DNA from 2 places in the Brevibacillus sp. NSP2.1 genome. Region 2 is predicted to be linked to the other one. Evidence: riboswitches for the same ligand, from Rfam matches in the RefSeq annotation. Region 2 holds a riboswitch; the other holds the start of a gene.
The links. A riboswitch is a leader RNA that binds a small molecule or an ion and turns the genes downstream of it on or off. The one in region 2 is predicted to bind cobalamin.
Positions count from the first base shown of each region.

Region 1 (7,475 bases), 1.6 Mb from region 2:
GGTCCAGAACTGCATGATGTTCTGGTTCCAAAACGTCATCGTAAAATCGTCGTCTGGCCTGTTCCAATTGACAGCTTTCATTAGGGCGTTCCTCTTCTCTGAAAAAACTTTGTTCCATGCCGGATGGTTCCTCACAGTAAACGGCTTAAACGGCACAGCTAATGCACTCTTCTACCGTCAAATGCTTGGTGCGCGTGTAGTAGAGCGACTTCAAGCCTTTTTTCGCGGCGTAAATATAGTAGCGCGCCAGCTCTCTGGTCGAGATGTTGCTGTTGACGTGCAGCACGGTGGAAATGCCTTGGTCCACATGCTCCTGGATTTCGGCGACCAGATCGATCACTTTGAACTGGTCGATCACATAGGCAGATTTGTAGTAAAAATAGTTTTCCTGCGACAAATACGGCATCGGGTAGTAGGTCGTCGAGTTCGCGTACGTTCTCGTTTCGATGTGCTCGACAACCGGCATCACGCTCGACGTCGCATTCTGAATGTAGGAAATGCTCTGCGTCGGCGCAATCGCCAGACGGTACGCGTGATACAGTCCGTTCTTCTGCACCTTTTGCTTGAGCGCGGCCCAATCCTCCGGCGTCGGAATGTGCATGCCTGCGAACAGTTGCTTGCCTTTTTCCGTGCGCGGACGGTAGTCGTTTGCGAGGTATTTGTCAAAATACGTGCCTTTGGCGTACTCCGACTGCTCGAAGCCCATGAAGGTTTCCCCTTTGGCCATGGCGATCTCCATACTCATTTCCAGCGAGTAGAAGTTCATCATCATGAAGAACGTGCGGGCGAAGTCTTTTGCTTCCTCGCTCTCGTAGGCGATCTTGTTTTTCGCCAGGTAGCCGTTCAGGTTCATCGCACCCAGCCCGACGGAATGCAGCTCGCGGTTGGCCTTCTGCACGCCTGGCGCATTTTCCACGCGGGTCACATCGCTCACGGCGGTGATCGCCTCGATGCCCTCGCGCACGGATTCGCGCACTTTTTTGTGCTCCATCACGTTGACGATGTTCAAGGAAGCGAGATTGCAGCTAATGTCGCGGCGAATGATGTCCGGCTCGCCGTAGTTGGTAATCGTGGACGTCTCCTGGAGCTGGAAAATTTCCGTGCACAGGTTGGACATTTTCACGGAGCCGATGTCCTTCAGCGCGTGATTTTTGTTCGCGTTCGTCTTGTTCATGATGTACGGGTAGCCCGACTCCATCTGGATCATCGCGATCTTGGTGAGCATTTCGCGGGCGCTCATGACTACCTTTTTCTTGACGCGCTCGTTTGCCACCAGCTCGTCGTACATCTCGTCGAGATCCAGATCATCCAGATGGGCGCCGTACTCCTTGTAGACGGAGTAAGGAGCGAACACTGTCAACGGCTTGTTTTCCTCTGCCAGCTTGTAAAACACATTCGGCACGATCAGGCCGATCGACAGCGTCTTGATCCGCGACTTTTCATCGGCATTGATCTTTTTGCAATCGAGAAACTCGTTGATATCCCAGCCGAAGATGTTGTAGTAGGCTGCCCCGGAGCCTTTGCGCTGCCCCATCTGATCGGCGTAGGAAAACGCGTCCTCCAGCAGCTTGAGTACAGGCATGACGCCCTTGGCTGCGCCCTCGACGCCTTTGATCGGCTCTCCGCGCCCGCGCAGCTTGGACAGGTTGACGGCCACGCCGCCGCCGATTTTCGAAAGCTGCATGCAAGTGCCGAGAACGTAGTTGATCGAGTTCAAGGAGTCGTCCATTTCCAGCAGGAAGCAGGAGACCATTTCGCCGCGGCGGCTTTTCCCCGCATTGAGGAACGTCGGCGTCGCCGGCTGGAGTCGCTGGTCCATCATCGACACGGTCAGCCGCTTCGCCAGTTCGAAGTCTCCGCGCCCGAGCGAGAGCGCCACAATCGCCACCCGATCCGGGTACTGCTCCAGATACATCGATTTGTCGTCTGTTTTCAGGGCGTAGTCTTTGTAAAACTTGGAGATAGCCATGTACGAAGCGAATTGAAAACCAGCGTCATGCGCCAGGCGGAACACTTCATCGACCTGTTCAACCGTGTAGCTTTCATACACATTTTCATAAAAGTCATTTTCGATCAAATAGTCCATGCGCTCTTTCACGCTGTTGAAGGTCATCGTCTTCGCCTGTACTTCTTCCATGAAGACCGCGACTGCCTCTCTGTCCTTTTCCAGTTGGTAAAATCCGTCGCTTCCTCGCTGCATCAGTTGGTTGTTCAATTCAATGTGTCGCAATTGCTGCCACCCCACTCGTAAATTGTTCCACGTCACGGCCGGTACCGGACAGTTCGAATTTGGAAATGACCGGAACGCCATATTGGCTGGCGATCGTGTCTGCGCTTTTGGCAAAGCTGGCTCCCCAGTTGCGGTTGCCGCTGGCTGACACGCCGCGCAAATAGACATGATTCCGCTTCAGAAAACGGTCCACCTTCTCCGGCACCTGGCCAAAGCCTGTCGTGTACGTGACCAGAATGAACGGCTCGTCGATCACCATCTCCGGATCAATCTCCACGTGCGGCAGATCGAGCTTGCTGACGAATCGTCTCACGTTTCCTGTTTTCGAATCAAAAGCGATTAACATGTCCCTCATCCTTTACTGCTGTTCTATACTTTTTTAGCCAAAGTAAAAGCGCATCCGACGCCAAAATGTCGAATGCGCATGATGATCCCCATCGTATCCATCCGCCGAAAAACGAATGGAGCGCTCGAACACTTCCCTATCTCCCGTAGGTTACACAGTGCTGACGGTCAGGCAGGTCTCCTGGCTCGGGGTCATCGCTCCATTCGTGCCTTCCCGATTGGCTGAATCAGTGGCGCAAAAACCAAATGGAACTCTCTCATCACAGTGGCGGGACCGCGTCGGAATTTCACCGACTTCCCTATTAAGTCTACCAAATATAGCGTGGCAAACACCTGTCCGCATCAATATGTAGTTGGTAAAACTTACTTTACCTCAATATATCGTAGGAGTCAAGCTCGGCATGCTCTATTTTGGCGACTGATAATCTCTCTCATTTCTCTATTGCCAATCTCTGGTTTGCGTCCATATAATAGGTTTCATGCACAAAAAAGGTAACGCCACCGGCCGATTGGAGAGTGACCCCTGATGGAAAGCACGGTTTATGAAGCAGTAGCCATTCCGCGTTCGCAAACGAGAAAAATGACATACAACGACCGCACGTTCCACATCTTCGTCAGCATCCCCGACGTGGCTTTGCCGCCGTCCGGCTTCCCGGTCATTTACTTGCTGGATGCCAACTCGGTGTTTGGCACCATGACCGAAGCGATTCGCCTGCAATGCCGGGTTCCGGAAAGAACGGGCGTCGATCCGGCCATCGTCGTCGGCATCGGCTACCCGACAGAAGCGCCGTTCCACCCATCGCGCTACTACGACTTCACCCATGTCGTTCCCGCATCCGAGCTGCCCGCTCATCCGCGCGGCGGCGAATGGCCGGAAATGGGCGGGGCAGAAGGCTTCCTCAGCTTCATCGAAGACACGGTGAAGCCCGCGATCGAAAAGGACTTGCCCGTCGACCGCACGCGGCAAACGATTTTCGGACATTCGCTCGGCGGCTTGCTCGTGCTGCATGCCTTGCTGACCCGGCCACACGCGTACCAATGCTACATCGCCGGCAGCCCGTCGATCCACTGGAACGAAAGCGTCCTGCTGGAAGAGGAGCGCCGCCTGCCGTCCCTGCTCACAGACGACTTGCGGGTCAGAGCGCTGCTCGCCATCGGGGAGCTGGAAAACGACGGCCGCTTCCACGTCAACGTCAAGGCGCAGGCGATGGCTGAACGGTTGTCCGCCATGGGCAACGGGCAGATCGAAGCGTCGTTCCGCCAATTTCCGGACGAAAACCACACGTCTGTCCTGCACGTCCTCATCAGTCACGCCATTCGCTTTGCTTCCAAGCCAACTGCCCGCTAGTCAGGGCAGTTTTTTCTTTGCCTCGCTCCATGCACACAAGCAAGCAAACAAGGCAGTCGGCACACGCAAAAAACCGCCCATACGAAAACGATGAGCGGCCATGCATGCACTACTGCTCTTTTCGCCTATTGCAGAGACAACACCTTGTTGATCTGCGGCAGCTCCTCGATGGCAGCTACGACAGTTGGCGTAATCTCTTCGTCGGTGACGCAAATCAACAGGGCGTTTTTCCCCTTTTGCTCACGCGACACATTCATCTTGGAAATATTGATCTCGTGGTCAGCCAGCTTGCGGGACACGTCGTAAATGACGCCCGGATAGTCGGTATGGTGCACCAACAGACCGTGAGCGCCCGGAGGGATCCGACAGGCGCAGTAGTTGATCTCGCTGATGTACACTTCGCGCCAGTCCTGGGCAAACGTGTATTTGTTCGCTCCCACGCGCAAATTCGCCAGATGGTTGGCGTACTCGCCGGAGCTGTTTTGAACCGAAACGCCGCTGCCAAGTCCATCCACCAGAAGCGAAGCGATCTCTTCTTTATTTTCATGGGCCAAAATGCTCAGGGACGCCCCTGTGAGCTGCGGCTCCAGTCTGCGAATCAATTGGGCCAATTCACGAAGTCCAGCATATTGGGTCATGTAATCCCCTCACTCTCCCAGTCAGGTTAATCCTTAATGCGGAAGAATCCACTCTTCCGGTTCCTTGATAATCGAGGAATGGTTATCGGAGCGATACCAGGCTGTCAGGCTTTGCCCATCTTTCGTGTACACGATGCGATAGATGGTGTTGCCCTTTCCGCTTTTCGGGAAGGGACTCTCCTCGGGAGGAACCACTGTCACACCACCCGCTTCAATCACGCCACCCTTTTCCTTGATGACGCTCTCGATCACGGTCATGTGCTCGTTGCTCGTGGCCGACATCCCCACGTAAGCGAGTATTCCCAGCAAAAGCGCTCCCGCCAAAAACGAAACAATAATCACTTTTGACTTTTTCGTAGCATCCACCAAGCGCTTCCCCCGTTATTCAATTCTCTTTGTCGATCAAACGCACCTTGTCAATCGTACCTCCGCCCAGGCACACTTCCCCATCGTAAAAGACGACGGCTTGGCCAGGAGTAACCGCTTTTTGCGGCTCGGCGAAAACGACTTCTACGGTGTTGCCCTCGCGGATGTGCACCGTCACTTGCTGGTCCGGCTGGCGATAGCGGAATTTCGCGGTGCACGCAAACGATTCGGTCGGCTTGTTCGCGCTCACCCAGCTTACGTCTGTCGCCAGCAAGCTACTCGAATACAGGCGGGGATGGTTGGAGCCTTCGCCGACGATCAGGACGTTGCGCTCCAGGTCTTTGTCCACCACAAACCACGGCTGGCCGGTCTTGCCGTGCCCGCCGCCAATCCCCAGGCCTTGGCGCTGGCCGAGCGTGTAGTACATCAGGCCGTCATGCTGCCCGATCACGTCTCCGTCTACCGTTTCGATATTGCCGGGCTTGGCTGGCAAGTAGTTTTGCAAAAACTCGCGGAAGTTGCGTTCGCCAATGAAGCAAATCCCTGTGCTGTCCTTCTTTTTCGCGGTGTAAAGCCCGGCTTCTTCGGCAATTTTGCGCACCTCGGGCTTCGGCAAATGCCCGATCGGGAACATCGTTTTTGACAACTGCTCCTGGCCGAGCACATTGAGGAAGTACGTCTGGTCTTTGTTGTTGTCCGCGCCGCGGATCAGCTTGTACTCTCCGTCGATGAACTTCACCTGCGCGTAATGGCCGGTGGCGATGTAATCGGCTCCCAGGTCCATGACCTTGGCGAGCAGCTCGCCGAACTTGATTTCACGGTTGCACATCACATCAGGATTCGGTGTGCGCCCGCGTTTATATTCATCCAAAAAATACTGGAACACCTTGTCCATGTATTCTTTTTCAAAATTCACGGTGTAGTATGGAATGCCAATTTGTTCACAGACGCGCCGGACATCCTGGAAGTCTTCTTCCGCCGTGCAGTGGCCGAATTCATCGGTATCATCCCAGTTTTTCATGAAGATGCCGATGACGTCATATCCCTGTTGCTTGAGCAGGTAAGCCGTCACGGAGGAGTCGACCCCGCCGGACATGCCGACAACGACGCGTGTATCTTCTGGTCGTTTCATAGTCTTTCTCCTCTTGATTTAATTTGTCCATCTACAGATTACCATGTTTCGTCCAACAATTCATGTTTTGTTGCACTTTTGTCGGCCTAATGTGAAAAACGCCTGCCGCAATGGACAGCGACAGGCGTTGATGAGCACGTTATTCACTTTGGGAAACTTCGTCTTTAATCTCGGAGCGGAACCCTTCGATGCTCTCTGCACGGCGCTGGTTTTTCGCCTCGATGTTCGCTCATTCCTCTTCGGAAATCTCGCCCGCGTGTGCCGCCAGGTAATCTTCCGACTCGCGAATGCTCTCTTCCGTGTTTTGCAGCATTTCTTGCAGCTTGGCTGCGTTGTCAGAACGATCGTCCGGTTTTGCCATGAAAAACACTCCTCACTTTGCCAGTATGATTCACTACCTGTACCATTGTGCTTCGTTCGCGGAACAATTATGTATGATAGGATAGAGAGAACGGACTTTGCGAAAAAGAAGGTTTTTCACATGGCTTCTCTGGATTTTCTGGAACGAAAGCTGCTGCGGATCATAGCGGAGACAGACCCTGTCCGGCTCAAACGCCAATGGGTGAGCAAGCGCGCCGAGTCTTCCGGCGAAAGCGAGCAGCGCAAACGAATCGCCCTCTTGCTGCGCAGGCTCGACAAGTTGCCGCCAGCCAAGCGTCGCGAGGTGCTGGATTTGCTCGCGCAGTTCAACTGGAACGGATAGGGCATTAGCGGATGGACGGACCGATGTGCCAGTGCCCGTCTGTTTTCAGCATGCGCCTCACGTCTACTATCGCCTCGCGATGGAGCGGGCCGTAAATGTGCGGATACAAAAGCCCGTCCTTGGCCTGCTCGTACTTCACGGGCGAAGGCGATTTTGTCTCGTCCACGATGAGCACGTACAACTCCTCATCGAACGCGCCGTACACCCGGTCTGCTACCTTGCCGAGCAGCTCCTCGCCTTTTGTGGCGTGAATGAACCCTTCCTGCTCGTAGTCGCGAGGCAGGTAATGGTCTTTGTCCGCCCATTTCTCCCAATAAGCTTTTGGGCACATACAATAAATGATCGATGGCTGCATGTTGTGTTCTCTCCCTTGTCGCACCGCTTTATTTTTTCCCCATCGCCTTGTTGAGATGGCGCATGGCTTTATCGAAAAACATCTGGTCGAAGGCGCCCTGATCGAACTTCCATTCAATGAAGTTTTTCAACGAATGCAAATCTACCCACGCATCCTTCGCTTGCGGGTTGCGGTCAGGCACTTCGCCCGTGACTTCTCCTTCGTAGACCAGCTTCGCCATCTCTGCCGGGTGCATCCCGATCTGATAGGCGATCTGGTGTAGCGCTATTTTCATGGAATCCCCCTGCTCTGTCCATTCTGGTTTCAATTATTCATCTATTTTGCCAGTCTTTTTCCTCCATGCCAACCCCTGCTCTCT
Region 1 is NZ_CP048274.1:2,596,435-2,603,909, reverse strand. It holds gene nrdF (class 1b ribonucleoside-diphosphate reductase subunit beta) at 1-81, opposite strand, end outside; gene nrdE (class 1b ribonucleoside-diphosphate reductase subunit alpha) at 146-2,230, opposite strand; gene nrdI (class Ib ribonucleoside-diphosphate reductase assembly flavoprotein NrdI) at 2,217-2,576, opposite strand; cobalamin riboswitch at 2,730-2,927, opposite strand; gene M655_RS13170 (alpha/beta hydrolase) at 3,102-3,923, shown strand; gene M655_RS13165 (ACT domain-containing protein) at 4,049-4,561, opposite strand; gene M655_RS13160 (hypothetical protein) at 4,595-4,927, opposite strand; gene mnmA (tRNA 2-thiouridine(34) synthase MnmA) at 4,947-6,059, opposite strand; partial or broken gene tlp (small acid-soluble spore protein Tlp) at 6,199-6,420, opposite strand; gene M655_RS13145 (hypothetical protein) at 6,541-6,762, shown strand; gene M655_RS13140 (DUF952 domain-containing protein) at 6,767-7,117, opposite strand; gene M655_RS13135 (hypothetical protein) at 7,146-7,391, opposite strand.
Region 1: another riboswitch for cobalamin. It lies ahead of nrdI (class Ib ribonucleoside-diphosphate reductase assembly flavoprotein NrdI); the one in region 2 lies ahead of M655_RS04850 (energy-coupling factor ABC transporter permease).

Region 2 (7,475 bases):
GCAGCAGCACCGTGTTCGATGGTTCCCAGAAATTGGAGATGAATCGGTAAAACTGCATCGGCTCGATAAAGGAGCGCTGCTCGTAGACGTCCTTTGGCTGATGCAAGAGGGACGTCAGCGGGGAGAAGCCGGAAAGGGAATGGTTGCCAAGCACCTTGTCGATCGGCTCCCGCGTCCCGAACACCCATTTTGTATAGCGAATCAAGCCGTAGCGGTTCAAAATGTCATGCGTCGAAATAATGCCTTTTTGCAAGATGCGCTCGTGAACAACGAGGGACGACACAAACCCGAGAAACAGCGGAATCTGCGAGTTTTTTTGCAGATTGTCAAACGCGGTCATCAGCGTCTTGCCTCTTCCGATGGAAATCGTGGCGGGAGGCGATTTCGGGGTGGCGCTCGTCTCCTGTTTGGCTACGCTTGCGAGGTCGACCGACTGGGCGTAAAGGACGTATTCGTTGTTGATAAAGTCAACGCCGAACGCGGACAAATAGCTCAAATCCTGAATCGATTTCTGGTCCCAGCAGCCGCTGAGGAGCGTGGTGGCCAAGAGCAGCAGCGCACAGGCGATTCGGGCGGCCTTCATTTGGCACCTCCGTTCCGCATCGGTTTTTTTCGGAAAAAGTAGATCAGCGGCCGGAACAAGACAAGGTGCAGATCGGAGAGCACGTTCGACGAGCCCATCAACAAGTATGGTCTGCCGAACGAGGTCAAGGTGGACAAGTAATAAATAATCGCGATCATGCCAATGACGAACCCGTACATGCCGATCGTGGAGGACAGGATGAACACAATGAAGCGGGCGACCGTAACCGCGCCGCTGAGCGCCTGGTTGACCAGCGTGAAGGATGCGACGACAGTCAAGGAGCCTACGAACAGCATCGAGGGCGAAGTCAGTCCCGCGCGAATGGAAGCGTCCCCGATAATCAGCGCGCCGACAAGCGCCAGCGTCTGACCGACGTTTTTCGGCAGACGGGCTCCGGCCTCGCGCAGAAATTCAAAGATGAACAAAATCATGAACAGCTCCATGGGCGCGGAAAAAGGCAAGCCTTTTCGCCCTTGGGTGACAGTGGCGAGCAGTTGAAACGGGAACTGCTCCACGTTGTAGGCGGACAGGGCAATCCAAAACCCCGGGAGAAACGCTGCGATCCAAAACCCGCCGAGGCGCAGCAAGCGCTCCAGCCAGACGTAAACGATCGGATACTGGTCGTCCTCGGGAGATTTAATCAGCTCCAGCAGCGAGACGGGAGCAATCAGCGCCAGAGGCGAGCCGTCGACCATCACGATTACTTTTCCTTGCAGCAGCATGTAAATGGCGAAGTCGGGCCGCCCTGTGTAATCTACCAGAGGAAACAAGGAATTGCGGTTGTCGCTCAGCATTTTTTCCAAAAGAGCGCTGTTCAATATTTTTTTGTTGTCGCAGAAGAGCAGCCGGTCGCGCATCATCTCCACCAGGTCAGGCGGTGCGCTGTCGGTCATGTACATCAGCGCAATTCGGCTGCGAGAGCGTGTGCCGAGAATGAACGGCTCATAGGCGAGCGTGATCGTGCGCAGCCGCTTGCGGATGAGTGCCACATTGGTAGACAAGTCTTCCACGAAGCCGTCCCGCGGCCCTTTGATCGAAATCTCCGTGTTGGCTTCTTCCGTGCCCCGCTGCGGACGGTTGGAAATGTCCCAGGCAAAAGGCGGCGACCCTTTCAAAAAGATGAGCAAATCTCCCGAGAAGAGCCGCTCCGTCCACAGCTCAGGATTGGTGTAGAGCGGAATCAGCGGGAGCGAACGCAAGTCTCCGGCGGTCAGGCAGCGTTCCAATTGCGGCAAAGCCGTCTCTTGCAAATGCCGTACGTCGGCCAGACCTTCGCAGTACAGCATGAGAACCGACTGATCGTTGGGGGTGACTGTCCGCAAAAAGATGACATCCGCGCAATGCGTGAATTTTTCTCGCAGCTCTTCTTCAAGGGTCATGGCTCACATCCTCCAATCCGGTTGGTTTGCGCAGCGACAGCAGGAACAAGACGAGCGTGACAGCTACCATAACCAGCAAATAAAGCGGATAGTAAATCTTCGACAGAAACGTGACGAACTGCATGTCGTTGTAGGGGAGGCTGGTGAGAACGATCATGCTGGCGCCGAGGGCGAGCATGACGTACTTGCGCTGCTTTTTCGTTTTCAGGACCAGCAGCTCCCCGAGCAGCAGCAGGCAAAGCGTAATGCGGATAAACGAGCCGGACAGCCATTGAAAGATGGAAAAAAACTCCATGTTTTCGATGTCTTTTCCGATCGTCAAAAGCCGCCATTGTTCAAAGGCAGGAAAGCGCTGGCGCATCGACTCCACAGGCCCGAACTCGGCGATGGCTCCCGTCAGCGGGCTGAGCGTCAGGACCAAGGTAATGGCAATCATGACGATGTAGTGGATGAGCCGCAGCGGTTTGCGCACGTGATGCTGCAGCAACAGCAGCAGGAACAGCTCGGTAAAGCCACCCCCGACAAAAACCATGGCGTGCACGGTAGGGGCAATTCCGTTCTGGAACAGCGGCAAGAGCTGGGAGTAGTCTTTTTTCGGTACGTTGCCGAATGCGACGAACATGCCAAGCAAGGAGACAATGGGCAGCAATATGCCCGAAGTAATGCCGACTGAGGCAATGCCGCCGTAGGATGCGAGAACGCACAAGATCATCAGGGCAAGCGCAGTCACCCACTCGGGCGTCTGCGGCAAATAGTTGACGGTTGTCCACGTTTGGGTATCAACCAGATTGACGAGTGCCATCATGTACAGGCAGAGCATGATGGGGATGAGCAGCAGGAAGCGGACGGCTTTTCCGGACCGTAGCAAGAGCCAGTGGGACAACGACTGCTGTCCGATGCGGCTGTTGATGAAATAGAGCGCGTACGCCCAAACACAAAAGGGGATCATGCCAAAGATGACACTCAGCCAGGCATCGCGCCCGGCTTTGCTGAGCAGCAGGGGGATAAGGGTGACATGATTGGTGATTCCGATCGACAGCATCATCACCATGATCGCTTGGCCAATCCCGATTTTTCCGTCTGCTTTCATGAACCAACGTCCCCCCGACTTGGTGGTTTTGTTATGGTTTGTTTGCCCGGCTGGAAATATGTATCGCGTATAAAGGTTAGCCCACGATAAATAAAGTGTGGTATTCTACAATGAGGTAAAAATGGAGTAAGGAGTGCAGCCGGGATGTATAAGCTCATTAGGAAATATCTGTTCCAGATGGATACGGAAGAGATTCATGAAAGAACGGTTGATGCCCTGAAGCTGGTGGAAGATTCTGCTCCGGGAAAAAGCTTGCTGCGAATGATGTTTCAGGTGAAGGACGAGCGTCTTGCCACAAAGCTGTGGGGAATGACGTTTCCCAATCCGGTAGGGCTCGCCGCCGGTTTTGACAAAAATGCCGAAGTGTATCATGCACTGGGTGCGCTCGGGTTCGGGTTCGTGGAAGTCGGGACATTGACCCCGCAAGGACAGCCGGGCAATCCGCGGCCGCGCCTGTTTCGCCTGCCTGAGCACGAGGCGATCATCAACCGGATGGGCTTCAACAACCACGGTGCTTATTTGGCTTCGCAGCACCTGGTCGATTACGCGTATTCCGATGTTCCGATCGGGATCAACATTGGCAAAAACAAAGTCACTCCCAATGAGGAAGCGGCTTCTGACTATATCAAATGCCTGGACATGCTCTATTCGTACGGCCATTATTTCGTCATTAATATCAGCTCTCCGAATACGCCCAATCTTCGCGATTTGCAGGAAACCGAGAGCATGCGGCTGCTGGTGCGGGCGGTGCGCGAAAAAGCGGCGGAAATGGAAGCGCGCGGCATTCAGAAAAAGCCGATTCTGCTCAAAGTAGCCCCCGACATGTCCGACGAGCACATGCGCGATGTCGTGCAAGGAGCGGTGGAAGAGGGCATTTCCGGCATTATTGCCACCAATACGACCTTGTCGCGTGAAGCCGTTCAAGGGCATCACTATGCCGAGGAAGCGGGAGGACTGAGCGGAAAACCGCTGACAGAGCGTTCGACTGCCTGGGTAAAAGAAATTTACCAGGAAGTGGGCGACAAGGTGCCGATCATTGGCGTAGGGGGCATTTTCACGGGGGAAGATGCGTACGCGAAAATCCGGGCGGGCGCAAGTCTCGTGCAAGTGTACACCGGAATGATTTATCAAGGCCCGGGCATCTCCAAGCAAATCAACAAAAAGCTTTTGCAACTGTTGAAGCGCGACGGCTTTTCCCACATCAGCGAAGCGGTCGGCGTGGACGCCAGGTCGTAAGCATAAAAAAGAAGCGGATGCAACAAAGACCGATGACTCCCGGAATGGCGGGGCATCGGTTTTTTTACGCAGTTATACTCCGCTGATTATATTCTTCCGCTTTTTCCCTTGATTCTGTATAATAATGTGGGACAAGCAAGAACTATCTAACAATTGCATATCGTCGGCGATAGGTGCCTTTATGTGCAAGCCGCATAAAGGGTAACAGGGAATCGGGTGAAAGTCCCGAGCGGTCCCGCCACTGTAATCAGGGAGTTCTCTTTGAGATAGAGCCACTCATATTCATATGGGGAAGGACAAAGAGCGCGATGAGCTGAAAGCCAGGAGACCTACCTACTTGCCACACCCAGGAATACCTTCGCGGAAAGGAGCGGTGAATACGAAGCAATAGGACTGTGCCAACGGTCTGTTGTTTTTGTGCGCATACCTCGTCTGCTAGCGGATGAGGTTTTTTTGTTGGTGAAAAAAGAAAGAACAGCAAAGGAGGAGGAAATGTCTTGAATCGATCCCGTTTCGTTTCGACCTGTCTGTTGATTGCAGGCTTTGTCCTTTATTTTCTCGTAAATGAACCGCAGACGTCCCACGCGATGCACATCATGGAAGGGTATTTGCCGCTGGGCTGGGCGCTGTTTTGGTGGGTAGTATTTATTCCATTTTTTATTTTCGGCATTCGTTCCTTGAACAAAATCGTCAAGGAGCATCCGCAAATGAAGCTGCTGATCGGCGTATCCGGCGCGTTTGCCTTTGTGTTGTCTGCGCTGAAAATTCCTTCGGTGACGGGCAGCAGCTCGCACCCGACGGGAACCGGGCTTGGCGCGATCATGTTTGGCCCGTGGGTCATGTCCGTGCTCGGCAGCCTGGTGCTGCTGTTCCAGGCGCTGCTTTTGGCGCATGGAGGGCTGACGACGCTTGGAGCCAATGCGGTGTCCATGGCAGTAGTAGGGCCGATGGTAGCTTACGGCGTCTATCGCCTGATCGTGCGCGGAAACGGCGGACAGCGTTTGGCCGTATTCGCTGCTGCTGCGCTCGCAGACTTGGCTACTTATGTCGTGACCTCCGTGCAGTTGGCTTTGGCTTTCCCGGCTGAATCCGGCGGCGTTATGGCATCGTTCGCGAAATTCGCAGGAATTTTTGCCATCACCCAAGTTCCGTTGGCGATCAGCGAAGGGCTTTTGACCGTGCTCGTCTGGAACTGGCTGCAGTCTTACAATGCAAAAGAGCTGGCGCAACTTCGCCTGCTGAAACGGGAGGAATCGCTGTGAAAAAAGGGATGAACTGGCTGCTGCTCCTGGGCGTAGTCTTGCTGGCGGTTGTGCCGTTGCTGTTGGTGCAGGATTCGGAGTTCGGGGGAGCAGATGGAGCGGCTGAGGAAGCGATCAAGGAAATCGCCCCTGCTTACGAGCCGTGGTTCGAGCCGCTGCTTGAACCGCCAGGCGGCGAGACAGAGAGCTTGCTGTTCGCGGTGCAAGCGGCGCTCGGGGCGGGCGTTGTCGGCTATGCCGTGGGATTGTACAAGGGCCGGCTGGATAAGCATAAAAAATGAATTGGCAGCAGCTTGATTCGCTTTCCTATCAAAACCGGCTGCGATTTTTGCCGCCTGAGCACAAGCTCCTGTTTGCGGGCGTGCTGATTTTGCTCGTTTTGACGGGACATGAATGGTTGCAGATGGCGATTTGTCTATGGATGGGAGTATGGGTAATGGTGTATGCCCGTATTCCCGTCCGTTTCTATTTCGGATTTTTCATCCTGTCCCTGTCGTTTTTTGTCCTGGGGCTTCCGGCGCTGTTGCTGGAAGCAGTAAGAGCGGATGCAGGGGCGGTCGTCCAGGCAGTTGCGGCGTGGAAGATCGGGCCGTATCTGGTCTACGTTCCGGCAAGCGCGCTCGACAAGGTGTGGGTGCTTTTTTGGCGGACGATGGCCAGCCTCGCCTGCTTTGCTTTTGTCTTGTTTACCGTGCCGTTTGCCGAGATTTTGCAAGTGCTGCGCAAGCTGAAACTTCCGGTCATCGTGACGGATTTGCTCATGATTATGTACCGTTTTATTTTCGTGCTGCTTGGCGTCTCTCATCAACTGTGGATTGCCCAGCGCGCGCGCGGAGGCCATCGCGGGTTCCGGGCGATGCTGCGGGATGCGAGCGGACTGGCCGCGCAGTTGTTCGTCAGGTCCATGCGCAAGTACGATGCGCTGTACAAAGGGATGGCAGCGAGAGGCTTCGGGGAAAGCCTGCAGGTGCTTTCCTTGCACACTCATTCTCGCTCCGGCCGATATGAAGCAGAGTCAATCGCAGGCTGTATTTTGCTGATTTTGCTGGAGTGGTGGACAGGAGGGTAATGCTTTGACATCATGGCTGTTGGAATTTGTTGATTTGCACTACGCCTATCCAGGCGGCCGTGGCCCTGTCCTGAAAGGGTTGTCCCTGGGCATTCCGGAGGGGAAAAAATGCGCCTTGCTCGGGCGAAACGGCTGCGGCAAGTCCACCTTGTTTTTGCACGGGAACGGCATCATCCAGCCGCAGCAAGGGCAAGTGCTGTGGCGAGGAACGCCCCTCAGCTACAAACGCGCTGCCTTGCAAGAGATGACGCAAAAAGTCGGGCTGGTCTTTCAGGACCCGGAGCATCAGTTGATCGCCAGCACGGTCGCCGAGGATATTTCCTACGGGCTGTGCAACCGGAACTTGCCCGCCGACGTAATCCGCGAGAAAGTGCGGGCTGTCCTGGACGCGTTTGGCATGACAGAGCTGGCGGACGTTCCGATTCACCACCTCAGCCTGGGACAAAAGCGGCGTCTCGCCCTTGCCGGGGTCATGGTGCTTGCGCCGGAGCTGCTGCTGTTGGATGAGCCTACGGCCTACCTCGACCGTTACCAGACCAAAAATTTGCTGCGCGAGCTGGATGCCATTCACCAAAACGGCACGACCGTGCTGATGGCGACCCACGATATGGACATCGCTTTCGAATGGGCGGAGTGGATTTGCGTCATGGATGAAGGCCGGCTGATTTTTGCCGGAGAGCCCCAGGAGGCGCTGGCGCGAAGAGAAATGCTGGAAAGCCTGCATTTGGGCATGCCGCTGATCGCCGAGCTGTGGGATGCGTTGCCGCCTGAATGGAGGCGGGAGGCGGGCGAACGGATTCCGTGTTCGCTGGAGGAATTAAAAACACGGCTGGCCGGACAGGTGATGGTCCGGTAG
Region 2 is NZ_CP048274.1:998,592-1,006,066, forward strand. It holds gene M655_RS04830 (Ger(x)C family spore germination protein) at 1-583, opposite strand, end outside; gene M655_RS04835 (spore germination protein) at 580-1,962, opposite strand; gene M655_RS04840 (GerAB/ArcD/ProY family transporter) at 1,952-3,052, opposite strand; gene M655_RS04845 (quinone-dependent dihydroorotate dehydrogenase) at 3,197-4,288, shown strand; cobalamin riboswitch at 4,443-4,639, shown strand; gene M655_RS04850 (energy-coupling factor ABC transporter permease) at 4,786-5,550, shown strand; gene M655_RS04855 (energy-coupling factor ABC transporter substrate-binding protein) at 5,547-5,831, shown strand; gene cbiQ (cobalt ECF transporter T component CbiQ) at 5,828-6,619, shown strand; gene M655_RS04865 (energy-coupling factor ABC transporter ATP-binding protein) at 6,624-7,475, shown strand.